2 regions of the Shewanella sp. SM32 genome follow, and region 2 is predicted to be linked to the other one. Evidence: riboswitches for the same ligand, from Rfam matches in the RefSeq annotation. Region 2 holds a riboswitch; the other holds the start of a gene.

Region 1 (15,254 bases), on a different contig from region 2:
GAATGCCGATGACATTCTGTCTCAGCGTAGGCTCAATGATAATGTGATCATCAAAGCCGATGCATCAATTCGCCGAGTGAAGGGCTTAAGTGCCAAAGCGGATTCTCTGGTGCAAGTGCGCCTGGCAGATGAAGCCATGTTGACCCCATGGCAGCAAGGTGAGTCTCCTTTATTTGCCTATGAGCCCGATGGTGACGAGAGTCAGTGGGATTATATTGAAGCCTTTGATATTCATGGGCAAGTGCATCAATTAGACGTGTATAACCTGCCGCAGCAGCCAGTGTTTGTGGTCGGTATCGATAGTAAAAAAGCCTTTGTGGCTGGCTTAGAGGTGATGCGGGCGACATTTGCCGAGGCGCAGTCAGCGAAAAAAGAGGGCGCACTACTGAGCCGTGCGCAAACACAGGCGGTGGCAGACAAGCCTATTTCAACCACAGTGATCAAACAGATATCCTTGAAGGATGACCATGAGCCGTGGATTTCTGGTCGTGCCGAAATTTACGGCATAGTGACTGGGGTTGATCCAAGCCGTGAAGAGCCTGTGCTCGATATCGTCGAAATGCCCTATTTAGATTATGCGGATACGACCTATTATCCGAATCAAATCATCATACATTGGGAGCGTTATCGTTGGGCGGCTGCGGACATGATCTTAATGGAGCATGACGATGGTACTAACTATAAAGTGTTGGCCACTAAGCTGTTGGAAGCGGCGGAGCAGATCTTAAAGTCGATCCCCGATCCTGAAGCTCAGGGTTATGCGCTGATCCCGCAAATCACCAATGGTATTTTAAGTGTAATGCCGGATGCTTGGTTCACCAATGACGATGACTTTGTCGATGTGTATTACACCTTACAGGAAGGGGGTGAATATCCTAACTTGAACGGCGCTAACGGTAATGCGACGACGAGCTTTGCGCCATTAGTCATCCAACCAAGACCATGATGGATTAGTGCGGCTAAATGCAATGGCTGAAATGTAAAAGCGGATCCTAAGATCCGCTTTTTTGTTTTTATCACTTAACGTTAGGCTAAGCCATTCACCTTAAGCTTTTAACTTGAAACTGCCTTGCATAATCGCCCAGTGACCTGGGAAGCTGCAGAAGAATTGGTAGGCTTCGGTGGCGCTCATACCGGCAGTGCTAAAGGTGATAGACGTTGATTCGCCACCGCCCACTAAATCTGTGTGTGCGATAACGCGCGTATCACCGGCTTTGACATAGGCTGCATCAGGACCGGCGCTCATACCTTCGGTCGCTACGGCTGACATATCGGCTGCCTTAGTTAATACCCAGTTATGGCCCATGGCTGCTTTTGGCAAAGTGCCTGAGTGGGTTAAGGTTAAGGTCACTTCTTTACAGCTTGCAGGTACAGACAGCTCTTTAGTGTCAAATTGCATTGCATCAGTGGCGGCAATTTTCAGTTCACATTCGTTGGCACTCGCTTGGCTAGCGAATAATAATCCTAGGCCGATTAGGCTAGTGCTGGTCACGTTACGTAAAGCTGTGCTTTTTGCTTTCATCTGGTACTTCCTTATTTGAACAAGGGTAGCCGAGCCGTTTTGACTCGGACATGCACCTGCTAGCATAAGCAATCTTCATTAAATGGGAATGAAATCAGCGTGTAAATTATGTATATGCAACTTTAGGTTGAAAGCTTGCATCGTTATTGGCGGCAAAATTGTTAGCGGTAAACATAGGTGAGTACTTATTTGGAGTGAACTAAGTACTCAGGAACTATTATTTATGTGTTTGATTTATAAATTATAATTTTTTGTTCTAACGCAGGGCGTCTACTTCAGAACGTCTTACGTTTTTAGTACGAAAGCTCCTGTCGATAGGGAATCGCACGTTGTGCGCCTGGGCGAGTGACAGTAATGGCACTGGCTGCATTGGCAAATCCCACGGCTGCAGCAATCGACATGCCCTCGCTTAAGCCCACAACTAAGGCGCCATTGAAGGTATCCCCTGCGGCGACTGTGTCTATGGCCTGCACTTCAAACGCAGGTATTAGCCCATTAAAACCTGGGCTGCTGATAAATGCGCCACGGCTACCTAAGGTAATGACCACAATCTTTACTCCCTGCTGGTGGAGAAGTTGCGCTGCCATGTGTGCATCATCAATATGGTTGATCTCAACTCCCGTTAAGGCTTCTGCTTCGGTTTCATTGGGGGTAATAATATCTACCCACTTGAGTACATCTTGGCCAAGTGCCGTCGCTGGAGCAGGATTTAGTACAGTCGTCACGCCAAGATTCTTGGCTATTTGCAGCGCCTTTGCCACTGTGGCAGCGGGCGTTTCCAATTGTGCTAACAAGTACTCCGCATTAGCAAACAGAGCGTAATGAGCTTCTAAGTCATCGGGTGAAAGGCTGGCGTTGGCACCTGCGGCAACGCCAATCGTATTCTCACCGTTATCACCGATAAAAATCATGGCAGTGCCTGTGCTCAGTCCGGCTATTTGGCGGATCCCTTCCGCACTGATGCCATCTTTCATCCAGCTTTGACGCATATCATCGCCGATACTGTCTTGGCCGAGATGGCAGATAAAATCAGTGCGTGAACCTGATTTGGCTAAGCGCGCGCAGGCGACGGCTTGATTGGCCCCTTTGCCGCCCTGTTCGAGGCGGTAATCTCGGCTCATTAAGGTTTGCCCTGCAGCGGGCAGGTACTCAAATTTCATCACATGGTCGGCATTTGCACTGCCGATAACGAGTATCTGGCTCATAGAAGACTCACTGTCATTTTTATCTGCGATTGAGATAAGTTGCATCATAGACGCGTAAACTGTCTACCAGTAAATCGACAAAGCCTTGCCTATCGATCCCAAACAGCACAGTCGCATTGGCGGCTTTACCTGTTAACTGATAGCGATCGACCACTGTCATGCCTAAGGTCAACTCACTTTGGGTTTCAATACTTACCCAGCAATCTTGCGCCTCAAATAGCTCAGGTTTAAGCAACCAAGCGATAGTGCAGGGGTCGTGCAATGGCGCACCAATAAAGCCCCATTTAGGATCTCTGTGGTAAATCATAAAGAAATCCAATAATTCGGCGACGCACTGAGCAATTGGATTTTGAATCGCGCGAATGCGTTCTATGTCTTCATCCATGATTTGTGCCTGATGAGTCACATCGAGCCCACACATAGTGATGGGAATACCGGATTTAAAGACAATATCGGCGGCTTCGGGGTCGACAAAAATATTAAACTCGGCGGCTGGTGTCCAATTGCCGACACCGGCTGCACCGCCCATTAGCACTATGCGTTCGATCTTGGCGTGTAATTCGTGGTGGCTGGCGAGCAAAAGCGCGATATTGGTGAGTGGTCCTGTGGGAATTAAGGTTACTGGCTGATGACTTTGGCGAATTTGCTGCGCCATTAATTCAACTGCGGTAATGGCTTGAGGACTAAAACTTGGATTAGGCAATGCAGGGCCGTCGAGTCCGGTTTCACCATGGACATTGTCGGCAATGATTAATTCGCGAGCTAATGGCTTGACGGCGCCGCCAGCGACAGGAATATCACTGCGATTTAATAAGGTTAAGATCCGCAGGGTATTATTGAGCGTTTTATCCGGCGTTTGGTTACCGGCGCTGGTGGTGACGGCCAGTGGAACCAGCTCTGGATGGGCGAGAGCTAAAATGAGCGCAATAGCGTCGTCATGGCCGGGATCGCAATCCAGAATAATAGGGCGAGTCATACTGTTACTCCTTTAAACAGCGGTGATGGGGGCTTAGAATAGCATGCCATCAGTTAGGCGCTAGCCTGTGTAGGGGACTTGCAGAGTAAACTGTGAGCATTTTCGTCTTTTTATCAACAAGCTGCTAGAATTCTGCCCATTTTTGACATTAGGCGATGTTAGGTAAATCCATTCTCGCTCTGTCCGCTGCACAACATTGAATGACATCTCCAAGCAAATATAAGGAAATAAGTAATGCTCACTCATCGAATCACTTGGCCTAAGGTTTTACTCGTGGGCATGGTTGCCATGCAGATCTCTGGTTGTAGCGATCCTCAACCTATGGCCGTTGTGGAAAGTAATAACGAGTCATTGCTACAGTTTGATAACGGTAAACTCATCCAATTTAAGGAAAATCCGAGTCCACAGTATCGCCATATTCCCTGTGATTTACCCGCAGTCGAGACTGTGGTCACCAACAGTTCGGCCTTTGCGGCGTTAACACAATCTGGTGAGGTGATCACTTGGGGTGGCAGTTATGCTGGCGGTGATAGCCGCGAGGTGACGGAGCAGCTTAAGCAAGTTAAGCAAATCGTCCCAGTTAAGGACGGGTTTGCCGCGCTACGTCAAGATGGCACTGTGGTTTACTGGGGTAATGTGGGGAAATTGAGCCTCGACAAAGCCCTGCAAAACCGCATGACCAATATTACCAAGTTGTTCGCTAATCAAGAGGCCATTGCGGCCCTTGATGCTAATGGCAAGGTACACACTTGGGGTTATGGCCCCTACGGCGGCAATAGCTTACATGTGCAGGATCAATTAGTTGATGTTGTCGATATCTTTGCCAGAGGTCGCAGTTTTGTCGCCCTCAAAAAAGAAGGTAGCGCGGTGATTTGGGGGCAGGTTGAAGAGTCGACCAATATGAAAAAGTTACTCCCGCAGCTTACGGATGTGGCGAAGATCGAATATTTTCAACACACCTATGCCGCCTTGAAAAAGGACGGCACTGTGGTGAGTTGGGGTTGGCGCAGTGATGCTTACTCGATCCGCAGCGCCTTAAAGGATGTGGCGAGTATGACGGCAAACAATTGTGCCTTTGCGATTTTAAGTCCTACGGGGGATGCGCATTTTTGGGGCGATGGGATTAACTGTGGTGTCGATTGGATTCAAAAAACCGATATCACAGGGGTAAAAGAGATTATCAGCATCGGCTCAGGCTTTTTATTACTGCGGGATAAGGCCGTGCCGCAAATTGTAGCCGACGATACTGATTACGCTCATATGTTTGGGTTTCACTATGCCCAAGAGATTCTTGATAAATATTGGCAGGAAGGCAGCGTCATTACTCGAGGGCCTGCCTCCTTTGTGTTTACCCGTCCCGATGGCAAAGTGGTACCTGTTGGTTATCGCGCCAACCGTGAAAATGTGGAAAAGTTGATTGCACGTATTCCGCGACTCACTTGGTTAGATGGCGCAAATGACGGTTATGTTGGCATCAGCGAAAATGGGGAGCTGGTCTCTTGGTCGATGAATTTGCCAATGTTCGACAAGTCGCCAGTGCAACCTGCTGACTCGTTAGTGATTAAACCGCTGGATTTTACCCCCGTTGCCCAATGCGAAACCCCTGAGCAGCGTCAGGCGATTTTGAGCAAAGACAGACCAAAACCTGCGGCAAAAAACTGGGATGGTGTTTTCTAGCTCATGTGAGTTTTCTCGCTAATCTGAGATTAATGGACTTTCATCCGTATAGACGTCTATAATGCGCGCGCTCAGGTCTGATATGCTCTGAGCCTTGTTGGGCGTTAACAGATTGTACGCCCTTTGAACCTAATTTTGAGTCAACCTTCTGTGGTGCTTACGATGATAGTGTCGTGAGATAATCGGGAAGCCAGTGAAATTCTGGCACTGCCCCCGCAACGGTAAAAGGTGAGAGAAGACCGCGTTTGATTGGTGTGTTCAAGACTGAACCCGAAAGTCAGAATGTAAAAGGTCAGTCTCGCGTTAATCTAACTTTTAATGGATTAACATAGCCTAAGTCCGGAGACCGGCCCTGAAGGTGTTTTTGAGATTTCGGTGGGCAGATCTCAAAATGCGATAATCACCGTCAGTATTTACGACTGAATTAACGGTATCGTGGCGTCAATGCCCCGTTTTCCTTGCAGGAGTTAAAGGTAAAATGGGAACAAATCCAACAAAAATCGCGCTGCTGATCGGCAGCCTTTGCAGTTTTTCAATTATCGCGCCCGTTATGGCGGCTGACGATACCAGCACAGCTAAAGTCGACGAGCATCTTGTCGTGATCGGCCGCTCTGATAAGACCCCGTTAAATATTGCCGCCAATGTGAATGTGATTGATGCCGCGGCTATTGAAATGAGTGGCGCGACTAATTTGACCGACGTCTTACGTGGTCAAAGCGGTATTCAAATTTCGGATAACAATATTGGAACTAGCTTTGCGATGCGCGGTTTTAGCGCCAGCACTGCCGTTAATAACACGCTGATTTTACTTGATGGTCGTCGTCTCAATAATATCGATATCGCCGCACCTAGCCTTAATGCCATTCCGCTTAATCAAGTGGATCGTATCGAAATTTTATCGGGTAGTGCGGGTGTACTTTATGGTGACCAAGCCGTGGGCGGGGTGATTAATATTGTCACTAAGTCCCCTGAAAATACTGGCGGCAGCGTGCAGTTATCCGGCGGCAGTTTTGATACCTATGAAGGTCGTGGTGATGTGTCTGGCGCGATCAACAAAGATTGGCGTTACTTTTTCACCGGTAGTTACAACCAAGGTGACAACTATCGCCAGCATAATGCCAACGAAACCGGCTCTATTCTTGGCCGCATTCAATATAAAACAGCCACAGACTCGTTCTTTGTTGAAACCAGCTACTACGATAGCGATCGTGAAAATCCGGGCTCGCTTACTGAAAAGCAATTTAAAGACGATCCCCGTGCTTCATCAAATAAGGTAGAGTATGCCCACGAGATGACCACTGCGGCGCGAACGGGTTACCAGCATCAGCTTAATCAAAACTGGGCGCTGGCGGCGGATTTAGATTACAGCGATACCTTAGTGTCTTCTCTTAATTGGGGGGCGAACAGCCATAACACACGCTCACTGTTAATGTTTAGCCCTAAAGCGTTAGCGAATTACAGTACCCGTCAAGGCGAGCTAAGCCTAGTCACAGGTTTAGACATCAGCCGTGGTAAGGCTGATTTTGACACTATGGCGCGCAGTAATGTGCAGCAAATGCAAAGCGCCTATCTACAAGCTACAGTGCCTTTAAGTCATACTTTAAGTTACGTTGTGGGTGGTCGTTATGCACGAGTGACCGATGAGTTAGTCGATGGCAATGTCTATCCTAATGGCATGGATTTAGACGAAAATGCCCACGCATTCGAACTGGGTTTAAATTACCGCCCAACTGCGGAGCACAGACTCTATGTGCGCGCTGATGATAACTTCCGTTTTGCTAAAGTGGATGAGCAAGCTTATACATCGCCGGGCGTATTTGGCTTAAAGCCGCAAACAGGCCGTTCCTATGAGGCGGGTTGGGATTGGGCTGTCGCTAGTCAAACCCTACGAGTCAGCCTATATCGTCTCGATTTAGAGGATGAAATTGTTTATGACTCGAGTGCAGTTAAACCCATAGGTGGAAATTTCAACGGTGCAAACGTTAATGCCGACGCTTCTCGTCGTTATGGCGCGGGTGCCGATTGGGATTGGCAGATCACTAAAGCGCTGCAGTTAGGGCTGGAATATAACTATACCGACGCCGAATTTACCGATGGTGCTAACGATGGCAAAGAGCTGTCTTGGGTGGCAAAACACACGGGACGCGGTTATGTCAGCATGGATTTTGCTGAGCATTTCCAAGTATTTGCCGAAGCTATCTACACGGGTGATCGTTTTATCGAAGGCGATAACGCTAATCAAGGTGATAAGCTAGCAAGTTACGTGCTTGGTAATTTAGCCTTGAATTATAATCGTGATGCTTGGCTTGCCAGTCTGCGTATCGATAATGTATTCGATAAAGATTATGTTAGCGCAGGCTATTATGGTGGTGGAACATATAATGGTTATTACTCAGGTCGAGGCCGTGATATTCGTTTCACTGTGGGCTACCGCTTCTAAATATTAATGAGCTATCTAATAACAAAGCCAGACTCAGTCTGGCTTTTTAGTTTTTACGCTGAGTTCAAAGAATAAATCTTAAAATAGGTATAGTCTTGAATATCGTTTTAGTAGAGTGGTTTAATTGTCGTTATCTATAGTGTTAGCGGGCAGTCATCACTAAATAGGAGTAATTTATATTTTACTCTGCTGTTTATGGCTGAAATTCTTAGTATTTTAGGTATGATGTGAGCTGTAACCGAATCATCTTATTGTTAATAAACAGGTGTAAAGTGTCTTATGACTGATCTTGAGCAACAGGTTTTTACTCAAGTTAGAGCTATCATAGCGAACGAAGAGCAAGTGATTGGCCGCCGAGGGATTCTAATTCCACTCAAAAAAGCGATCCTTGCTGAAGGCGACATTCGTAATGTGATTGACATTATCTCGAGCGATCCCGCATTGGCAGCGCACATGCTTATGCGCAGTAATTCCGCACAGGCTGCTGTAGTGGAAAATCACAAAACTCGTTCGTTGAAAGAAGCTTTGATCCGCTTAGGTCAAGTTAATATCTATCGCTACGCCTTTACGTTCTATTTAAAAGAACGCCTCGATGAACTGCCACAGCCCTATAAAAAGTTGGTCCAAGGTTATTGGAAGCTGACTGAAGATATTGCAACGGATGCGGTAGATAGCTTAGCGGATATGGAAGGTGTGGAGGTTGATGCTGACGAAGTACAAACCTTAGCTCTGTTCAGTGTGTTCGGCCAAATTATCGCACTGACCGCATTTGCCTATTTAAATGCTAATGCCGAACAGTCATTTCCTTTAAGTGTGATTAAGTCATTGATTGATAATCAACAACAGACCTTAACCATCGAAGCGTTCGAGGCGTTAGATCTCGATCAGGATCTGCGTCAAGAGTTTATGATCGCCCATAATTTGCGTCAGACCCGTAATCCTAATTCATCAGGGTTGATACTGCGCCGTGTCTTGTCTATGCGTGGATTGTTGATGAATCCGCTGTAATTTGTCGATGCTATGAAATAGTCATTTGACTCAATAAACAAGCCTGCATTCGCAGGCTTTTTACTCTATGTCACCCGCATTAATTCGTCTTCTGCTGGCGGGATAAACCTTCCCTTGCCACTAGTTGTAACCAATTTTGGATCAATGCAGAGTTAGCACTGTGGCGGCGATAGGCACCAAATAGCGGTCGTTTTAGACCTTCTTGGCCGAGTTTCACCGTAGCGAGACTCAGTCCATGTCCTTCATTAATCGACCAACTTGGCAGTGCGGCTATGCCGTCTTTACAGGCGATGCGTTGCAATAACATCATGGTTAAATCACAGGTTTTTTGCTCGCCTGCCTCTATGCCCGCAGGCTCTAAAAAGTGGCGATAAATATCTAAACGCGTCAACGGCACTGGATAACTGATAATAGGCAAGTGTGCTAATTGCTTAGGGGTGACATAGGCTTCTTTCGCTAAAGGATGATCCTTAGCAACCACTAACTTCACTTCAAAATCAAACAAATGCTGGTAGGCGAGTGAATGCCCAGGCACAGGATCTGAGGTTAATACAATATCCAGTTCACCCATTTCTAAGGCATTGAGCGAGTCGAACAGGTGACGGCTCGACAAGTCTAACTCGGCTGCCGGATGATCTTGCCTAAATTGCTCCATTACAGGCATTAACCAGCGAAAACAGCTATGGCACTCAATGCCGACTCGCAACTGATTGGTTTCGGTTTCCAGCCCATTCTTCAAATCTGTCTCGGTTTCTAACACCTTAGGCAAAATCTCTTCAGCCAGATGCAGCAGGCGTGCACCTTCTTGGGTGAATGACAGTGGTTTACTCTTACGCACAAAAATGGGCGAGTTAATCCTTTGCTCCAACTCCTTAATCTGGTGTGAGAGGGCGGATTGAGTGACAAAACGTTTTTTGGCTGCGCCCGCCAAACTGCCGCTTTCTTTCAGGGCCATTAAGGTTCGCAGGTGTCTTAGTTCGATCATGTTCACTCCAAGTGAATTTCGCTCATGTTGTGCTTGAAATCAATTCGGTTGCTGGAATAGAGACTAACACAATAAACTTCTAGACGTCCAGACGCCCATTGTTATTTATCAAGGCTGAAGTGCTGAAAAGTGCCAAGAGAAAACAATCTGGTGGGTGCAAGTGCCGAATGTGGCTTATCTCAAATAAAGGAAGATAGAGTATGCAATTAAATAGTCTTGGGTTTCCCCGTATTGGGCGTCGTCGTGAATTGAAATTTGCCTTAGAAAAATACTGGCGTGGTGAGAGCACTCAGGCACAATTACGTGAAGTGGCGAGTGAACTTCGCCACACCCATTGGCAGTGGCAAGCTGCTGCGGGCATTGAGCAAGTTCCCGTAGGTGATTTTGCCTTTTATGATCAAGTGCTGACCTTAAGCGCGACTTTAAATGCCATTCCTGAGCGTCATCGTGGTGAAGGGGCAATCGATCTCGATACTTTATTCCGTGTTGCCCGCGGCAGAGCGCCAACGGGCCAAGATGCGCCAGCCTCTGAAATGACCAAGTATTTCAATACTAACTATCACTATCTGGTACCTGAGCTCAGCCAAAACCAAGTGTTTTCGATTGCCTATGAGCAATTTTTCGATGAAGTCAGCGAAGCGCAGTCCTTAGGTTATAAAGCAAAACCTGTGCTACTCGGCCCTGTTAGCTACTTGTACCTAGCTAAAACTGTGGGCCAAGAGTTTGATAAGTTAAGTTTATTACCCAATTTATTAACTGCTTATGCTGACATTTTGGCGCGTTTTGCTGCTCAGGGAGTGCAATGGGTACAGCTCGATGAGCCCATTCTCGCATTGGAATTGGATGGTGAATGGCAAGCGGCGATCACTGAGGCGTATCAAGCCCTCAGCATTACGAAGGTGAAGATCCTTCTTACCAGTTATTACGGCGGTATCACACACCATCAAGCGCTGGTATCGGCCTTGCCGGTCGCGGGGTTGCATGTCGATTTAGTCACAGCGCCGGATCAATTGGCAGTCTTTGCCAATGCGCTTGGTCAAGATCAAATTTTGTCGGTGGGTGTGGTCAATGGCCGCAACGTGTGGGCGGCAGAGGCGGATTTAATTGCCGAACGCATAGGCGCGGTTGCCCGTGATCTCGGAGATCGCTTGTGGATCGGTACTTCTTGCTCACTCCTGCACAGCCCTGTGGATTTAGAGGTGGAAGCCACACTTGAGCCTGCGCTGCGTCAACAACTCGCGTTTGCGAAGCAAAAATTACTCGAACTGGCCAATGTGCGCCAATTGCTACTGGCACCTGAATCGGCCGCGGTAAAAGAGATTGTGCAAACCTGTTTGGCACGCCGTGAGACGAAAGCGCAGGCCGCCGACAGTCAAGTGATTGCCCGCGTTGCCGCGTTGACATCTGCCGACTATGAGCGCGTCAGTGATTTCAGCGTACGCCAAGCAGTGCAGCAGCAGAAATACCGTTTACCTCTGTTGCCGACCACCACCATTGGCTCCTTCCCACAAACACCGGCAATCCGTGGACTACGCAGTCGTTGGCGCAAGGGCGATCTGAGTGATGCACAATATACAGAGCAATTGCAGCAAGTCACCCGCGATACTATCGACCGCCAGCTTAAACTCGGTATCGATGTACTGGTTCATGGTGAGGCCGAGCGCAACGATATGGTGGAATACTTTGGTGAGCAGCTTGCGGGCGTTGGCTTTACCAAAAATGGTTGGGTGCAAAGTTATGGTTCACGCTGTGTTAAGCCACCGTTGATCTATGGTGATGTTAGTCGTCCAAAGGCGATGACGGTTGATTGGGCCGAGTTTGCCCAAAGTCTCACCGACAAGCCTGTAAAAGGCATGCTGACTGGCCCTGTGACGATTCTGCATTGGTCATTCGCCCGTGAAGATATCGGCCGCGATGTGATTGCGACTCAGCTGGCGCTGGCGATTCGTGATGAAGTGGTGGACTTACAAAATGCCGGTATTGGCATTATACAAATCGATGAGCCCGCCTTCCGTGAAGGTCTGCCATTAAAACAAAGTGAGTGGCAAACCTATTTAGATTGGGCGGTTAATGCCTTTAAACTCAGCGCTGCTGGCGTGACTGATGAGACTCAAATCCACACCCACATGTGTTACAGCGAGTTTAACGACACGATTGCTGCGATTGCCGCCATGGATGCCGATGTGATTACTATCGAGACTTCGCGTTCACGGATGGAGTTACTCAACGCCTTTGAAGATTTTGAATATCCAAATGAAATTGGCCCAGGAGTGTATGACATTCATTCGCCAAACACCCCAAGTGTGGAGGCCATGGTGCACTTAATCGAGAAAGCGGCGCAAAAAGTGCCCGTACGTCAGCTATGGGTTAATCCAGATTGCGGCCTAAAAACCCGTACTTGGGATGAAGTTGAACCCGCACTGAAAAACATGGTCGATGCCACGCGAGAACTACGTCGCCGCCTTGGTTAATATTATGCTTGAGTGAAATATTTTTTTACTGCGTTTATTGAGTTAGTAACAGCGGATGCTTATGCATCCGTTGTTTATTGCTTGCCGATTGACTTAAGCATCTCGCGGTAAGCCTTTTTCGATAATGCGCACCATGCGCTCGGTTTTGCGGCGGGCTTTTTGTTGTTCAGTTGTGGTGCTTTCAGCAAGGCGCGATTGCTGGGCATTAAGCGCCCATTCAATATGCTCACGCACTATCTCATCGATATCTTCGCTGTGATTGCGGGCGTTAAGTGCGGCAATAATGCTTGGGCTTGCGGGAGCGTTACCCAGTGCTACTGCAATATTACGTAGCCAACGTTTATGCCCAATGCGGCGAATGGCGCTGCCTTCAGTTTGTTTAAGAAACTCGGCCTCGCTCCAAGCAAAAAGGCTGAGAAGGTCAGGCTGCTTTAACTGCGGACGAATATGAAAGTCAGTTTCTTCAGTCAGCGGCGCTTGGCGATTGATGGGACACGCGAGTTGGCAATCATCGCAACCATAGATGCGATTGCCCATGAGTGGCCTAAATTCTTCGGGAATAGCGCCCTGCAGCTCAATGGTGAGATAGGAAATACAGCGTCTGCCATCGACCACATAAGGTTCTACGATTGCACCCGTTGGGCAGGAGGTAATGCAGGCGACACAAGTGTTACAGCCTTCTTGAATGGGAATATCCACAGGCAGAGGCAAATTGATCAGTAGCTCACCTAAAAAGAACCAACTGCCAGCCTCATGGTTGAGTATGAGTGAGTGTTTACCTGTCCAGCCTATACCGGCTTTTTCGGCTAAGGGGCGCTCAAGTACAGGGGCTGAGTCAACAAAGGGGCGAAAGTCAGCGGAATCGAAACCGAGAGCAACTAACTCTGCACTGATTTGATCTCCCAGCTTTTTAAGCCGAGCGCGGATCAACTTGTGATAGTCGCGACCTCCGGCATAACGGGAAATATAACCTAAGTTGGGATCGGTGAGATTCGTTGCAAAGCCAGCTTCGGGTGGCAAATAGTCCATCCGTACGGAGATCACCCGCACTGTGCCCGGATGCAGTTCTTGCGGGCGAGCGCGCATCATGCCATGGGTGGCCATATAGGCCATTTCGCCATGAAAACCTTTGTCTAGCCATGCTTGGAGTTTGGCTTCTTCAGCGGTTAAATCCGTATCGCAAATGCCAACCTGCGCAAATCCGAGTGCTTTTCCCCACGTTTTAATTTGCAGAGCGAGCCGCGACAGCATGCTGGCATAGGATTGGCTTGGGGTTTGATTGGCTAAAGTTGACATGAATTGATGGCAGCGAGGCTCTTGGCTAGGTGGCAATATGATAGCAGTTTTCACTTATTGAGGACGAGTTTACTCAGAAGGGGGCGTGAGGCGATATTTTCTTTGGGGTATTTGTTTATTTGCTGTTGGGATTGAGTCTATGATTAGGTCTAATGTTTATCGTTTGGTATTCGTATGCTGAGTGCGTTTCCCCTTAGGGCGTGTTTTCTTGCGATGAGCTTATTAGGCCTGATGCCTAATCTTGTTTTTGCGGCGCCTGACAAGTTGAAATTGGTGACCGAAGCTTGGCCTCCCATGAGTTACGAGCAAAATGGTGTGCCGCAAGGTTTTGCGGTGGACTTAGTCAATACCTTGCAATCAAGACTGGGTCAGAGTGAAAAAATCGATGTGTTACCTTGGGCTCGGGCGTATTCGATTGCCAATACCTCAGCGAACGTTTTACTTTTTGCTACGTCAATTAATGATGAGCGAGCTGAGCAGTTTGATTTTATCGGTCCTATTGCGACCAGCAAAATTGCATTGTACGCAAGGACGGCAGATCCCATCGCTCTCGATCAACTTGCTGAACTTCAATCGACAGATATTGTAGGGGTTTATCGGGAATCGGCGGGAGCGCAGTTGCTACAACAAGCGGGCGTGGATAATTTGCTGGTGGCGAGTTTTCCGCAGCAATCGGCGAAGCAGTTGCTGTTTTCTCGAATTCGTTTTTGGTGCCAGGCGGATCTTGCGGTAAAGCAGATACTCGAAGAAGTGGGTGCGAGTGAGACAGATATCCGCCAAGTGTTTGTAGTATCGGAGATTAATCTCTATTTAGCTTTTTCTAAAGGGACATCGGCGGCAACCGTTATCAGTTGGCAAACAGAGCTTGAGAAAATGAAAGACTCAGGTGAATTTAGTCGTTTGTATCAGACATGGTTTGGCACTTTGCCACCGCCATTACAACATCAAGTGTTTTGGCATAAGGCCGTTTAATTCTCTCTTAAAGCCTCATTCTTGGCTGATTTCACACAATTTCTGCCCGCATTTTTAGCCTCATAAAGAGCATTGTCGGCCCGCTTTAGCAAGGTGGCAAAATCTTTATCTTGATATGCATCTTCCGTATTATTTTGTGGTTCTAAAGTGGCGACACCAGCACTAACGGTCAATTTGAGTTCTGCTGGTAAATTCTGTGCGCTAAGGCGGCTAATATGGTTCTGCAATTGATGCGCCAGCGCTAACGCACCTGTGGCATCAGTGTTAGGCAATAGGATTAAAAACTCTTCACCACCGATGCGGCCAACGAGGTCTTTATTACCCGATAAGGCTCGGCCTGCATTTGCAATGGTCATAAGGGCGCGATCGCCTAATTCATGGCCGAAGTTATCGTTGATTTTTTGAAGTGATCCGCATCAAAAATAATCACTGAAAAAGGGCTTTGATGTTTTAAGGCTTGCTGAAAATATTTTGCGGCTTGGGCATAAATATGCCGACGATTAGGGAGTTTGGTAAGATAATCCGTGAGGGCAATAACTTGCAGTTGGCGATTTCTATGTACTTGTTTATAAGCGAATATAGACACTATCGTCAGGATAAAGCCCGCTAGTAATAGGATAATGTGTTGCAGTGATTTGTTCTTTTCGAGTAGCGCGAGCTCTTGTTCTTTAAGGTTTTGGTTTTCAATCAAGCGTTGATTTT
Region 2 (15,254 bases):
CACCGTTAGCTTTTTTTGAGATCTTACATCTCTTCGCCCGCTTAGATCGCCTCGCTCTCTGCGCCCTATCCTTGCCTTAAATCAGGGAGAAACCAAAGCATTTAACTCGAAAAATAAAACAATAAACCACATTATTAATCTAACAATTAAGCACTAAAGTAGTAATTTACGCTTAGCAATAAAAACATTGCCACCATTCATGCTATGACATTAATTTAGGCGTATGCTAGGGTAAGAATGAAAGGATAACCGTCATAAGTGCAAAGGAGGCTCTATGAGCACTGTCGTTCCACGTACCGTCACTTCCCCTAAAAAATTCATTATCGGCAAGGGCCTATTAGCTCAAATGCATGATTATGTTAAGGACTTTGGTGACAATGCTTTTATCATCTGCGATGAATTTATCCTCAGCCGCGTGAAGAATGAAGCGGTCGCTGGGCTAGATCAAAATGGGATCAGCAGCCACCTCGAAAAATTCAACTATGAGTGCAGCGAAGCCGAGATAAAGCGCTTAGGCGCGCTGGCAGAACAGCATCATACCAACGTTATTGTTGGAGTTGGCGGTGGAAAAACCTTAGATGCCGCCAAAGCCGTCGCCTTCTATCAAAAAAAGCCAGTCATCTTGTACCCCACAATTGCCTCAACCGATGCGCCTTGTACTGCACTTGCAGTGATCTACTCCGAAACAGGTGAGTTTGAACGCTATCTGTTTCTGCCACAGAACCCAGATGCTGTAGTTGCCGACACTGCTATTATCGCCGCGGCTCCGGCCCGATTTTTTGCGGCAGGCATAGGCGATGCACTGGCAACCTATTTTGAAGCTCGTGCCTGCTATCAATCAGATGGCGTCAACCTAGTCCTGAAAAAGCCTTCCCGCACAGGGCTGGGATTGGCCCAACTTTGTTATCAGTTACTGACTGAAAATGTTGAAGCTGCTATGGACGCCGTTAAAAACAAAATAGTCACACCTGCGCTAGAGCAAACCATTGAAGCCACCATCTATCTCAGTGGTGTTGGTGCAGAAGCGGGCGGGTTAGCCGCCGCACATGCCGTAAACAATGGTATGTCAGCGGTGGCAGACTTACATAAAGCTCAGCACGGCGAGAAAGTCGTCTTTGGGCTGCTAACTCAGCTCGTGCTCGAAAATGCCCCAAAAACCGAAATCGATAACGTTATCCGCATCATCAAAACAGCGGGACTACCGCTCACTCTCGCAGATTTAGGGCTGAAAACCTTTATCGAGGCCGAGTGGCGCAAAGTGGCTGAGATAGCCTGTGCAGAGGGCGATACTATGGGCAATATGCCGATGAAATTAACCGCAGATGATGTCTATCAAGCCATGATAGCCGCCAATGCCATGGCTGAACGCTATAAAACAGCTGAAGCTTGTTAACCGTAACAATATGACGTGTACTCCGCAGGTGGCAACCATATGATTTTATTAATTAATACTACTGAAACAGTTCCTGCTGCCACACGAATTTACCGTTCATCCTAGGCTTCCTTGCCACATAATCAATGGCAAGGGAGTCCACAACAAACAAGACATTTCCACCCTCGATGCCAAAGCTGGCATTTACGCTCTATTTGTTAAACGCTTGGAGGCACATATGGCTTATGCAACAACCAATCCCTTTACGGGAAAGCTCATTAAAGAATTTCCAAATGCAACAGATACCGAAGTCACACAGGCGATAGAATCCGCCCATCAGGCATTTTTAAGCTGGCGAACCACTCCCTTTGCCGACAAGGCCGCAATACTGTCTAAGGCAGCGAAGATCCTCAGAGACAACAAATCCAAATACGCCAATCTACTGACCTTAGAAATGGGCAAAGTCACAGCAGAAGCCGAAGCTGAAGTCGAACTGTCGGCGCAAATTTTCGAATACTACGCCGAACATGCCGAGCGACTGCTGGCACCGCAAAAACTGCCGGTTGCCGATCCCGCCGAAGGTGAAGCGATACTGGTTAATGAGCCGCTGGGCGTATTATTGGCCATCGAACCTTGGAACTTTCCCTACTACCAAATTGCGCGCATCTTAGCGCCGCAGCTTGCCGCCGGAAATACCTTACTACTCAAACATGCATCCAACGTGCCCCAGTGCGCAGCGGCCTTTGAAGGCTTAATGCGCGATGCCGGACTGCCCTCAGGTGCATTCCAAAATCTGTATGCCACCCGAGAGCAGATAGAACAGATCATCAATTCACCCAAAGTGCATGGTGTTGCGCTCACGGGATCAGAAGATGCGGGATCGATCATTGCCGCTCTGGCGGGTAAGGCACTGAAAAAGTCCACCCTAGAACTGGGTGGCGCAGATGCCTTTATCGTACTTGAAGATGCCGATCTGCCTAAAACTATCGACTGGGCTGTGTTTGGCCGTCACTGGAACGCGGGACAGGTCTGTACATCATCTAAGCGGATGATCTTAGTTGAAGCCATTTACGATGAATTTATGAAGGGTTATATCAAGGGGATCGAAGCGCTAAAAGCGGGCGATCCTATGGACTCGGCCACTACGCTAGCGCCGCTGTCTTCCCAAGGCGCGGCCGATGAGTTGAAGCAGAAGATCCGTGATGCCGTAAAACACGGCGCAACCGCGACCGAAGTGGGTCCTAAAGTGCCGCAGCAAGGCGCCTTTGTGCAGCCAACAATACTGACAAACCTGACGCCAGATAACCCCGCCTACTATTGGGAATTCTTCGGCCCTGTGTCCAGTATCCACAGGGTGAAGGATGAGCAAGCAGCGATTGCCATCGCCAATGACTCACCCTTTGGACTGGGTGGCTCAGTGTTTACCGCCGACACCCAACGCGGGCTGGCGGTCGCTAAGCAGGTTTCCACAGGCATGATGTTTGTCAATCATCCAACTATGGTCAAGGCCGACTTGCCCTTTGGTGGCGTGCGCCGCTCAGGTTATGGCCGCGAGTTGATTGATTTAGGATTGAAAGAGTTTGTAAACCACAAGCTGATTAATGTGGTCGACATCAACGCGCCTTTCTAAACGCTTAGAAAATAGCAACATCTGACTAAACGCCTGACGGAATAATCTGTCAGGCGTTTTATTTAACGTGCTTTATCCAAGGCATCACATAAGGCTTGAACGCCAAGTAAAGCTCTGGGCGTCGCGCGGTGTAATAAATCGGCATTGAGTTGATAAATATGCTGTTTCTTCACGGCAGGAATTTCTGGCCATTGGCGCCAATCAACCCCTTTCACATTACCTTCTTCTTCACTCTGCAAAATCACCTCGGGCAAGGTCAGCAAGACGTTTTCTAAACTGACTTGCGGATAATCACTGGCAGCATCGTAAAACACATTTTGTCCATGGCACACACTGATGATCTGTTGGATCCAACTGTTTTTAGAGACTGTCATCAAGGGGGTCGACCAGAGTTGATAAAATACCTTAGGTTCTGATTTTTTAGCATTTTCAACCCGCAATCGGATAAGCTCAGCGCGATAAGCGGCCGCAGCCTTGCTTGCTTCTTCAACATGCCCCGTAAGTTGGCCTAACTCTTCAAGCTCCTTGGCGACGCCTTCTAAGGTTTTAGGATCGCTACCATAAAGGTTAAATCCTAACGTCCTAAGCTGGTTGATATCTTCGGCTTTATTACCCGAATCCCACACCACAATCAGATCGGGATTAAGCTCCATCACCCGCTCCATTTGAATGCCGTAGTAACCGCCAATACGCGGGATATTTTTTGCCGCCTCGGGATAATCCGCATAATCGGTTGCGGCCACAATCGTATCGCCCGCGCCTATGGCGTAGAGCATTTCTACCGCGTGGGGCGAGAGCGCAATAATGCGTTTAGCGGGCTCGGCCAATACGCTATGGGGAAGAAACAGACTGAGCCCAAAAACGAGTCCAGCTAAGTGTCGCTTAATCATGATATGCCTTAGTATTTATCCCCAAACCGCCTGAAGATGCAGGCGTAGTAGCTTCAGGTCACTTGGGGTTATAGAGTTAAACTAGCTGCTCTGGCCAGCCATAGTGTTCGATATAAGTTTGTAGATTCTTGGGGCGATACTGAGGATCTTGATCCCAGCGGGCCTTCACCGAATGATGCAAAAGTACTGGGACTTGCTCAGGGTCGAGTGGTCGCAAATATTCCTGTTTTATCCGATAAAAACTGCGTCTCGAGTCATGTAAGGTCGCGAGCGGATTTGGATGCACACTCGCGGCTAAGTGTGGCTCTAGGCTTAAATTAAATTTCTGCGCCTCGGATATCATCCACAACAGTGCAATATCCGACAACAATGAACCGTCTTTATCGGGTTTATAACTGCCGCCAATATTGCTATGGGCGCCCGCAAACCACACTTGCTGCATGTCCATATTGTCACGCAGTTGCCAAATGGTCGGCTCAAAATCACTGCGATGTTCATCTATGGCTAAGGCATGGCGGGCAACGCGCACATTGCGGCCAATTTTAGTGTCGTAAAACTCGTCTTTATCTTCGAACAAACCTAAAAACGAGATAGGGATCCCCATAGCGCCCACGGTATCCCACACGCCAACAAACTTGATTTCCCGAGATTCATGACTGTATCTCGCTCTAAATTCGAGGGATTTTTCACCATCAGGCGCAAAGGGCGCACTGCTTTTTTTATAGTGGTCGAAAGCTTGTTGAATCAACGCCGCATCGGGGCGTTTAAGTATGCCGCAGTTATTAATCAAGCCACACAAACAACGCACAGTGTAAGCACCACGGCTAAAACCAAAGAGGTAAATCTCATCGCCGGGGGAATAGTTTTGCACTATATAGCGATACCCATCCATGATGTTTTTATGTAAACCGCGTCCTGTCGCACCGCCAATGGCTTGATCGTAATAGGAACCCACGCCCCAATCATAAAATACCTGCTGGGGTTTGCCATCAGCCGCTATCGGGCTAATCGCCCGCGCGAGGCGCAGCACATTGGTGGGGAAATCGACCTTAAGATCTTTCTCGGGTCGATTCCAAGTCCCATCGGCACAAATCACAATACGTTTATTCATAGGATCATCCTTGAGAACACTTTGAACGCTCAACGGTTAGTGGCTAACCTATAGTCGCTAACAACAAATTGTCGCTAGTCACTAATAGGCAGTTACTCGTCCTCAAACTTAGCGCATTTTATGCCTGTGCTAAAGCCATTCGCGCGTCTTACTTAACATTGCAACCAACAATGCTGCGTCACTTATGCGCCGACTTTTACAAGGTTCGATTAGTAGTCAAAACCTTGCTGTGCCTTGATACCCGCTTCGAATGCGTGTTTCAACGGTTGTACTTCGCTGACAGTATCAGCCAGCTCGATAATCGCCCGATGACAAGCACGGCCCGTAATAATCACATGCTGCATGGGTGGACGATTTTTAAGTGCGCTAAGGACACGTTCCACATCTAAATAGTGATAGCTCACCATATAGGTGAGTTCATCGAGCATCACGCAATCTATGCTCTCATCTTGCAGCAGGGCTTCGGCGGCTTCCCAAGCGAGTACTGCGGCGGCGGTATCTTTTTCTTTATCTTGGGTTTCCCAGGTAAAACCTGTGCCCATTACATGAAACTCAACCCCTGCACCTTCGAGTAAATTACGCTCACCGCACTCCCAAGTGCCTTTGATAAATTGCACGACCGCGGCTTTTTTACCGTGACCGACGGCGCGGGCCACAGTGCCAAAACCTGAGGTCGATTTGCCTTTACCGTTACCGGTTAACACCAGCAGAATCCCCTTCTCCTCTTGGGCGGCGGCAATTTTAGCATCCACACCGGCTTTCACTTTTTGTTGGCGAGCCTTGTGGCGTTCGGCCTTGATTTGCGCTTGTTCGTTGTAGTTTTGTGCTGTCATGGTCTTCTCTTCACTCTGCTGCTAAAAATGTCTGCTTCTAAAACTTATGTTTCTAAAACTTATGTTTCTAAAACTTATGTTTCTAAAATTGGCTGTAATTTTTGCATGTCTAAATGCTCAGCTAACACATCGGCTAAACGATCGAGCTGCTGCTCACGTATTTGATTGATATCTATCGCCTTAGCATCGTTTAATCCCGCCCAGCGCAAAATCAACTGACACGCATCCGGGCTATCAAACAGCCCATGTAAATAAGTGCCAAGGATTTGCCCGTCATCACTTTGCAGGCCATCGGCAAAGCTCATAGATGTGGAATCAGGGATTAACTGCAAGGGCGCATTCGTTTGTTCAAGCCTAGGGATAAGATAGCTTGATTCACCGCAGTGGATTTCATAGCCCTTAACAGCAACCTTTTGCCCAAGTAACGTTAGCTCACCGCTCACTCGCCGTAACTGTTTTTCGGCTTTCAGTTCTGTGCTCAGCGGCAGGTAGCCAAGTCCTGCGGTATCACCCGCACTGTCTTCAATGCCTAAGGGATCGGCAATGCTTTGGCCTAACATTTGATAGCCGCCGCAAATGCCGAGCACTTTGCCGCCGTAACGCAGGTGTGTGGCGATATCTTTATCCCAGCCTTGCTGGCGTAAAAAGGCTAAATCGGCGCGCACATTCTTACTACCGGGTAAGATCAATACATCGGCAGCGGGCAAATGAGTCGCGTGACTCGCGGCTTGGGTTTGCAACGACACATAATCAAAATCAATATCGGGATGCAGCCGCAGCGGATCAAAATCCGTGTGATTACTGATCCTCGGGTACACTAATACCCGCACTTTTAAGCGGCTGTTAGCGCCTTTGGTCGGCGAGCTTATCAGCGCATCTTCGGCATCGAGATGTAAATCATGCAGATAAGGCAACACACCTAAAACAGGCTTTTGAGTATAAGCTTCAAGCCAATCGAGCCCTGATTGCAGCAGGCTAATATCGCCACGGAAACGGTTGATCACAAAGCCCTTTACCCGCGCCTGTTCGGATTCTGATAACAAGGCCAAGGTCCCGACCAAATGGGCAAATACGCCACCCTTATCGATATCAGCAATGATAATCACAGGACAACCCACGGCTTCGGCAAATCCCATGTTGGCAATATCACCTTCGCGCAGATTGATCTCCGCCGGACTGCCCGCGCCTTCCACCACTATGGTTTGATACTGGGCCGTCAATCGCTCGAAGGATTCCAGCACAGCGCCAAGCGCCATTGCCTTGTAATCCTTAGATTTAGGCCCAAAAAAGGCCGAGGCTTCGAGTGTTGTCAGGGCTTTGCCATGAACGATAATTTGCGCGCCCGTGTCCGAGCTTGGTTTAAGCAGTATGGGATTAAAATCGGTATGGGGCTCAAGATAACAGGCCACGGCTTGCAAGGCCTGTGCGCGGCCAATCTCGCCGCCATCGACAGTAACAGCGCTATTGAGCGCCATATTTTGCGGCTTAAAGGGCGCAACCTTAATCCCCTGACGGGCGAGCAAACGACAAATGCCTGCGACTAAGGTGCTCTTGCCCGCATCCGATGTAGTGCCCTGCACCATCAAGACTGCCGCGCGCCGAGGTGAATTAACCGCAGGCGTATTAATTGCGGGCGTATTAACTACAGTAGTGTCAGCGGTATCGAGTGCATTAGCACAGGCTGTGTTGTCTGTGTTTGGAGAGGACATAGGTTTAAAAGGCTTATTCTAGTTTGCAGTCATTAACATAACAGCTCAGTCTAAAAATCACTTAAGTATGCAACTTAAGCTTAAAACGTGGACTGAGCCCAAAGTCTAAAGTGGTTTCAATGCTAAGGGTAAACCAGCGACCACTAAGGTGACATTATCCGCTAAGGTCGCCACGGCTTGATTTAACCAGCCCGCTTCATCGACAAATTGTCGGCTCAACTCACCTAAGGGTACTATGCCAGAACCGACTTCGTTACTGATCAAAATCACCACTCCCTCAAGCTCGACGAGGGAATCCACAAAAGCGGTTTTCTCGGCCTGCCAACTCGCATGAGCTTTATCGTCAGAGGTTGAAGTGGCAGAGGGTGAAACGGCAAAGTCAGTCGCATTCCACTCAGTCGGCGCGGGTTCATCATCGATGTTAACGTTCGATGCAAGTAATTGATTCGTTAACCAAAGAGTTAAACAGTCTACTAAAATCACTCGCCCAGGTTTTGCTAACTGTTTTAACAGTGCAGTGAGGGCGAGCGACTCTTCAAACAATTGCCATTCGATACCATCGTCCGATCGTCCCGCTTGATGCTTGGCGATACGTGTCGCCATTTCATCATCTAGCGCCTGCGCCGTCGCCACATAGCAGGCATCGAAGCCAAGCGCAGTGTACTGACGCACTAAGGCTTCGCCGTAACGACTCTTACCGCTACGGGCGCCGCCTAGGACGAGGTGGATCACAGTATGTTACCCACAACGAGCAATACAAAATAACACACGATTTCAGATATTTGTTGCGCCGCGCCTAAGGTATCACCCGTGTAACCGCCAATCTGGCGTCTAAAGATCACTATGATCAAACGGCGCAGTCCTATCATCACCAATAGCAATGACAATGCCGCTAACCCCTTGAGGAATAACAGCACTAATACGCCGCTGGCGATCAGGATAAGCAGCTCATTAATGCCTTGATGTTGCGATAGCGGCTTAGACTTACTGGTCTCGTCATCGCGGACATATTTTTCACTAAAGATGATACTGGCTGATACCACACGGCTCACTGTGTGCGCGACGATAAGTGCAGAACCCGCGACTACAGGATCGTACAGGGCCAACTCGACTAACAACTGCCATTTCAGCAGCAGGGCCAACATCAGTGCCAGTGCGCCATAACTGCCAAGGCGCGAGTCTTTCATGATCCGCAGCTTGTCTTCAGCCGTCCAACCCCCGCCAAAACCGTCGAAGGTATCGGCGAGGCCATCCTCGTGGAATCCGCCCGTGAGCAAGACGCCAACCAACATAGCTAAAAGAACAGAAACGCCAGCGGGGAGCCAGTTCTGCGTCAGCCAAAACACTATGGCGCTTAACAAACCGACCAGAAGACCGACGAGACCGAAATAACGGCTGGCCTTATTCAACTTATCGCTATCGACTTCGACCCACTTAGGCATAGGAATGCGGGTAAAATAGCCCATGGCAACTAAAAATAAATCTATCTCTTTGTGCCAGCTTTCGCGTTCTGACATAAAGCATCCTTAGTGAATTCACACTTGCTGCAAGGTTTAAAATTAAAACGGTTGGCTAAAGGCTATTATTTTAAATAAGTAAAATAAGCGACTTAGCAGAGCACATCATACAACAGCCTCAATCCCCGCATCACTAAAACTCGCCATTTGATTGTAAAAATTTACTGAGGCTTGAATAAGCGGCAATGCCAACGCCGCCCCCGTACCTTCGCCTAATCTCAGCCCTAGGGATAATAAAGGTTTAGCCTGCAAAAATTCTAACATTCGCAGATGACCTTGCTCATCGGATTGATGGGCAAAAATCAAATAATCACGCACATTGGGGGCGATTTGCACTGCGACTAATGCCGCCGCTGTCGCGATAAAACCGTCCACGACCACCAGCATTTTACGTTCGGCGGCGGCTAACATAGCCCCCGTCATCTGCACAATTTCAAAGCCTCCTAGGCAAGCTAACACTGACTTAGGCCCAGTTAAAGCGCTTTGATGCAGCAATAACGCGAGCTCAATCAGCATCAGTTTACGTTCTAAGGTTTCGCTATTAATGCCAGTACCACGGCCAACGCAATCAATCACATCCAGCTGCATAATCGCCGCCATAATGGCCGCAGCAGAGGAGGTATTGCCTATGCCCATTTCACCAAAGGCGACTAAGTTACAACCCGCTTGATGGTGACGCTCAATCAAATCGCGCGCCATAGCAAAGCCTTTATCGACGGTTTCCAACGTCATCGCGGGTTCTAAATGGATTGCCCCCGTTCCAGCGCCAAGACGTTGATCGATAATACCTTCAACTCCTTCAACTGGCGTTAACATACCGCAATCGATCACTTCGAGCTTAAAGCCCACCTGCCGACAAAAAACGTTAATCGCCGCGCCGCCATGGGCAAAGTTTTGCACCATTTGGTGAGTCACTTCGCTAGGGGCAATCGACACGCCTTCTGCGGCAATGCCATGATCCCCCGCAAACACTAACATAGTTGGATGGACTATTTTGAGCACATCCGTTTGTGGCTGCTCCGTTTTTTGCAAATCAGTCGTTTGCACGCGGGCAATCTGCAAGGCTAAGGATTCGAGCTGACCTAAGGCGCCGGGCGGCTTAGTCTTAAGATCAATTTTCTGCAGAATCACCAGATCCTGCGCTTTACTCACAAGGCTTATTTGAAAAGACACGGCTGACTGAGACATCCACACTCCACTTTGTAATCTACATTAAATAACCACAACGCATCCCGCGTCTATGACGAACATGTCCAATTGTGCATTTCCAATCGCGGGTGGGATATCAACAGAAATACTGATTATCCCGTCAGTCTGCACTTACGGCATGACTCAAAGATGACGACTTAACTCTGGGTTTACGTCCTGACTAGGTGACTACGGCATGACCTTGTATTTACGGCATGACTCTACGCTTACGTAAAATCAGCAAAAAGAACATGCTACCTATGGCGGCCGTGATAATGCCCACGGGCAACTCTTGATTACCCAATAAACAGCGCGCTAATACATCAATCCACACCATAAATAATCCGCCCACCAGCGCCGTTAATAAAATCGGCTGACGACCGGGAAACAGCATGCGTACTGTGTGGGGGATCATTAACCCGACAAAACCGATACCGCCGCATGTAGCCACCAAAATAGCGGTAATCAAGGAGCAGAGCAGCAACATATTGAGCCGCAGCTTAGGCACATTCACCCCTAAGGTATGCGCCGTTTCATCCCCCGCCTGCAACGCCATGATCTGCCGTTTCATGCCTAAAATAATGAATAAACTCGCACCAATCACCAGTGTCGGCAGTACTAACAAGGACCAACTGGCCTTAGCGAAACTGCCTAAACTCCAAAACAGCACAGAGGCTGTCGCCTGCGGACTGGCGAAATACAGCAGCAGACTCGTTAATGCGCCGAACATAAAGGAGGTCGCCACACCAGAGAGCAACATGCGCTCCACTTGGCTATTGAGCCCAAGCCCAGACAAAGCAAGCACTATCAGTACCGACAAACTGGCGCCAATAAAAGCGCCCAAGGGCAAGCTAAACCAAAGCAAACCAGACAAGGCGCCCGAACCGCTAAAAAGCCCAGAATGTGCCGCCATGCCCGCATTATCAAAAAATCCAGAGCCAGTGAATAAGGTCAACATCACCACAGCACCAAAGGACGCGCCAGAGCTAATGCCAAACAAATAGGGATCGGCGAGCGGATTGCGAGTCACGGTTTGCAACACACTGCCCGCCAGTGACAAACCCGCACCCGCCACAAAAGCCAGTAAAATGCGCGGTAGCCTGAGCTCCATCACAATGCGCTCAGTCATGCCATTGGCTTGAGTGAGGTTCGTCGCCTTATTGATAAACACTTGAATAACATCAGTAAAACTGATGTTCGCCGCACCAAAACTCGTCGCGGCAATAGGCGTTATCAAAGTGATGATACCTAATACGAGCAGCATCAGTTGTTGTCTCGTCAACGGTGTCACGATACGCCCCAAATATGAGATGAAATATTGTTTACTCCCCTGAGTCATCCACCCTCGCCTCGCTCGTTCAGGCCATGATCTACATGGTGGTAACCATAAAAATAGCTGATTAAGGGCTTTTTATGTTGTGGATGGGGCGATACCTGAGCACACACGCCAAACACATCGCCAATTCGCGCCTCGGTTAATACTTCGGTTGGCGTCCCCATAGCGCTGACTTCCCCGTTATGGATCAACAACAAACTATCGCACAGGGCACTGGCTAAATTAAGATCATGAATTGAGGCAATCACGCTAATCCCAAGACTACGCACCAATTCGAGGATTTGAATTTGATAGCGCACATCGAGGTGGTTCGTTGGCTCATCGAGGATTAAAAGTTGCGGCTGCTGCACTATGGCGCGGGCAATCAAGGCGCGTTGCTTTTCACCGCCGGATAAGTGCTCATATTGTTGGTGCATCTTATGGCTCAAGCCAACTTTCTCTAAAGCCTTAGCAATACGCTCAGTATCACAGCTCGAATTGGTATCAAACATGCCCTTGTGGGGCGTTAAGCCCATGCTGACCAATTGCTCTGTGGTGAGGTCAAAATAGTGCGGTGTATCCTGCTGCACTACGGCGACGCGACAGGCAAACGCCTTGGGCGACAAGCGCTCAATATCTTGATCAAAAAGGGTAATTTTGCCCTGAGTCGGGCGAACAAACCGATACAAACAGCGCAGCAAACTGGACTTGCCCGCACCGTTAGGGCCAATCAACCCCAGCATCTGCCCCATTGGCAGCGTAAAGTTAATATCGGAAAGTATGGTTTTGCCATCGATACACCAGCTCAAATGACTCACATTGAGCGCGACTGACGGGCTCAATGATGGGTTAGTGTCATTCACGGGGCTATTAGTTTGGATTGCGGAAAGTTTCACCTAAGCGGCGCTCCTATCGAGTCCAAACCTGTATAAAAAAGGTTGTGCATATTGTCATCTGCTCCCTCGAGTCACCCGCTCGAGAACTAAGGCTGCACGCAGCGATAACAGAAATAGGCAGGTCTCCTGACTCGTAGGGAAGAAGATTCGAGATCTTTTTCACTACTCACAGTTGCGGGCACAGTTCGGGCTGACTGACGAGCAGTTCCCCGATTCCCTATTATGTTTGGGTTGATATGCTCTTTGTTAACAACGCCACTGTGAATTAAAACAACGGAGCGATTCGAACAAAGAGAGTCTATTCCCAACACCTATTTCTGCGACGTTATCACTCATTGCGCATGTAATACGCTATCTGGTTCAAACGTCAGGGAAAAGCATTATCCTACATCTATACCATTAGGCAATGCTGTTTAAATCAGAATATTTTCATGTCAGCTTATTCTCGCCAAACGATCACGCCTACATGATAGCGCCGAGATAGTGAAATAAGGCCTCAACACCTGCGCCCACTAGGCCAATCTAAACGCCAATAGCAGACACCCTGTTCATCTTGCAGCACATTAATGCTCACCACGGCCGCCACGGGTAAATCGAGTTGACTATAAAACCCCACCGCCCGTTCAACCCCTAGGGCACGCGCCATTAAGTGACGGATCACCCCGCCGTGGGTCACGACCCACACTTGAGTGGCTGGCATATTGTCAGCGGTTTCATTAACGGCACTGTTTTCATTACCCATTTTATGTGAGTCAAGGGTCAATCGTTCAAACTCGGCGGCGAGTATCTGGTCAATCGTCCCATTCACCCGCGACTCAAAACTTGCCATAGTTTCACCATTAGGCAGCGGAGTTTGCCAAGGGTTTTGCCAATACGCAGCTAAGCGTTCGCCCTCTTGTTGATACAGTTCATCGAGCCGACAACCGTCCCAATCACCAAAATCAATTTCCTGTAAACCCGACAAACACTGCGCCTGCAATGGCCTTGACTCAGATATCAGTGCCGCCGTCGAATGCAACTCGGCGGCAAAAGCGTGGGCAAAATCGGCGCAGCGGCGTGAAATCGAGCTATAAATCGCGCTACACACGCTGGCCTGTGACTCAACTGCTGCCGACATTTGTTGCCAACCCTTTTTACTCAAAGGCACATCCACACGACCCCGCAAAATAGCGCCGCCTTCACACTCACCGTGGCGTAACAATAACAACCGAACTTGTTTCATATATGCCTTTTTAGTTAGGGACTAGATGCTAGGAACTCAAGCCAAGTGCCTAAATTCTTGATTCTCGATTCTCGCTCCTAATGCCTTTGACTTTCATCTTGCCCTGACAATCATAAGTCGCGTATTATGGACGTCTATACGTTTAAATGTCCAAAGCAAATTTTTAAGAACAAGTATTCAAAAAATGTCGGCAGACGACAATAAAATGCACTTAGCATAACAATGGCCGATTTTTGGACTTAACTTAGCTGTATTTAAGGTAATTATTTATGACGATACCCTCAACCAAAGCCAGCCAAATATTAGCAGACATTCGCAAACAGCTTGCAGAGCGCATTCTGATCTTAGACGGTGCCATGGGCACTATGATCCAAGGCTACAAGCTGGAAGAAGAGGACTATCGCGGCGAACGCTTTAAAGATTGGCATACGGATGTCAAAGGTAACAACGACCTCTTGGTCTTGTCACAACCTCACATCATCAAACAAATTCACACCGACTACTTAAACGCCGGTGCCGACATCATTGAAACCAACACCTTTAACGCCACCACCATCGCCATGGCCGACTACGACATGCAGTCGCTGTCCGCCGAAATTAACTTAGTCGGCGCGCGCCTCGCCCGTGAAGCTTGTGATGAAGCCTTTGCTGCCACAGGCATTCCACGCTACGTCGCCGGTGTGTTAGGCCCCACTAACCGTACGTGTTCGATTAGCCCTGATGTGAACGACCCAGGCTATCGCAACGTCAGCTTCGATGAGTTAGTGACTGCTTACAAAGAATCCACTAAGGCGCTGATTGAGGGCGGCGCGGATATCATTATGGTCGAGACCATATTTGATACCTTAAATGCCAAAGCCGCACTGTTTGCGATTGAATCGGTATTTGATGACTTATTTGGTCAGCATTCTAAAGACAGATTGCCGATCATGATTTCGGGCACCATTACCGATGCCTCTGGCCGCACACTGACTGGCCAAACGACCGAAGCCTTTTACAATTCCCTTCGCCATATCAAGCCCTTATCTATCGGTCTTAACTGTGCACTTGGGCCAAAAGAATTACGCCCCTATGTGGAAGAATTATCCCGCATCAGTGAGTGTTATGTGTCGGCGCATCCGAATGCAGGCCTGCCGAACGAGTTTGGCGGTTACGATGAAACCCCAGAGGACATGGCGAACGTGATCGAAGATTGGGCGCGCGAAGGCATGCTTAATATTATCGGGGGTTGTTGTGGTAGTACGCCTGAACATATCCGCGTGATCCGCGAAGCGGTGAGCCGTCACGATCCACGTATTTTGCCAGACATTCCGGTCGCTTGCCGCTTGGCCGGTTTGGAACCACTGACTATCGACGCCCAATCCCTGTTCGTTAACGTGGGTGAGCGCACCAACGTCACAGGTTCGGCCAAGTTTTTAAAGTTGATCAAAGAAGGCAAGTTTGAGCAAGCGCTCGATGTCGCCCGCGAGCAGGTCGAAAGCGGCGCGCAAATCATCGACATCAACATGGACGAAGGCATGCTCGATGGCGCCGAGATCATGCACAAGTTTTTAAACTTGATTGCCTCTGAG

Evidence for each region. A riboswitch is a leader RNA that binds a small molecule or an ion and turns the genes downstream of it on or off. The one in region 2 is predicted to bind cobalamin.
Region 1: it holds a riboswitch for cobalamin, as region 2 does, so the genes downstream of both, L5M10_RS00120 (TonB-dependent receptor) here and L5M10_RS19405 (ABC transporter ATP-binding protein) in region 2, are expected to answer to the same signal.

What each region holds. Positions count from the first base shown of each region.
Region 1 covers NZ_JAKKRO010000001.1:18,759-34,012, forward strand. Annotated here, with positions in the region: gene L5M10_RS00095 (DUF3103 domain-containing protein) at 1-946, shown strand, start outside; gene azu (azurin) at 1,046-1,522, opposite strand; gene rbsK (ribokinase) at 1,816-2,727, opposite strand; gene rihA (pyrimidine-specific ribonucleoside hydrolase RihA) at 2,747-3,703, opposite strand; gene L5M10_RS00115 (hypothetical protein) at 3,938-5,380, shown strand; cobalamin riboswitch at 5,515-5,750, shown strand; gene L5M10_RS00120 (TonB-dependent receptor) at 5,859-7,820, shown strand; gene L5M10_RS00125 (HDOD domain-containing protein) at 8,100-8,828, shown strand; gene L5M10_RS00130 (LysR family transcriptional regulator) at 8,908-9,813, opposite strand; gene metE (5-methyltetrahydropteroyltriglutamate--homocysteine S-methyltransferase) at 10,014-12,284, shown strand; gene queG (tRNA epoxyqueuosine(34) reductase QueG) at 12,378-13,580, opposite strand; gene L5M10_RS00145 (substrate-binding periplasmic protein) at 13,755-14,552, shown strand; partial or broken gene L5M10_RS00155 (diguanylate cyclase) at 14,549-15,254, opposite strand, start outside.
Region 2 covers NZ_JAKKRO010000063.1:3,521-18,774, reverse strand. Annotated here, with positions in the region: gene L5M10_RS19455 (glycerol dehydrogenase) at 275-1,393, shown strand; gene L5M10_RS19450 (NAD-dependent succinate-semialdehyde dehydrogenase) at 1,611-3,002, shown strand; gene L5M10_RS19445 (cobalamin-binding protein) at 3,065-3,892, opposite strand; gene L5M10_RS19440 (DUF2235 domain-containing protein) at 3,969-5,003, opposite strand; gene cobO (cob(I)yrinic acid a,c-diamide adenosyltransferase) at 5,213-5,836, opposite strand; gene L5M10_RS19430 (cobyric acid synthase) at 5,911-7,545, opposite strand; gene cobU (bifunctional adenosylcobinamide kinase/adenosylcobinamide-phosphate guanylyltransferase) at 7,651-8,277, opposite strand; gene L5M10_RS19420 (adenosylcobinamide-GDP ribazoletransferase) at 8,274-9,062, opposite strand; gene cobT (nicotinate-nucleotide--dimethylbenzimidazole phosphoribosyltransferase) at 9,168-10,250, opposite strand; gene L5M10_RS19410 (FecCD family ABC transporter permease) at 10,459-11,589, opposite strand; gene L5M10_RS19405 (ABC transporter ATP-binding protein) at 11,586-12,461, opposite strand; cobalamin riboswitch at 12,560-12,736, opposite strand; gene L5M10_RS19400 (histidine phosphatase family protein) at 12,958-13,683, opposite strand; gene metH (methionine synthase) at 13,953-15,254, shown strand, end outside.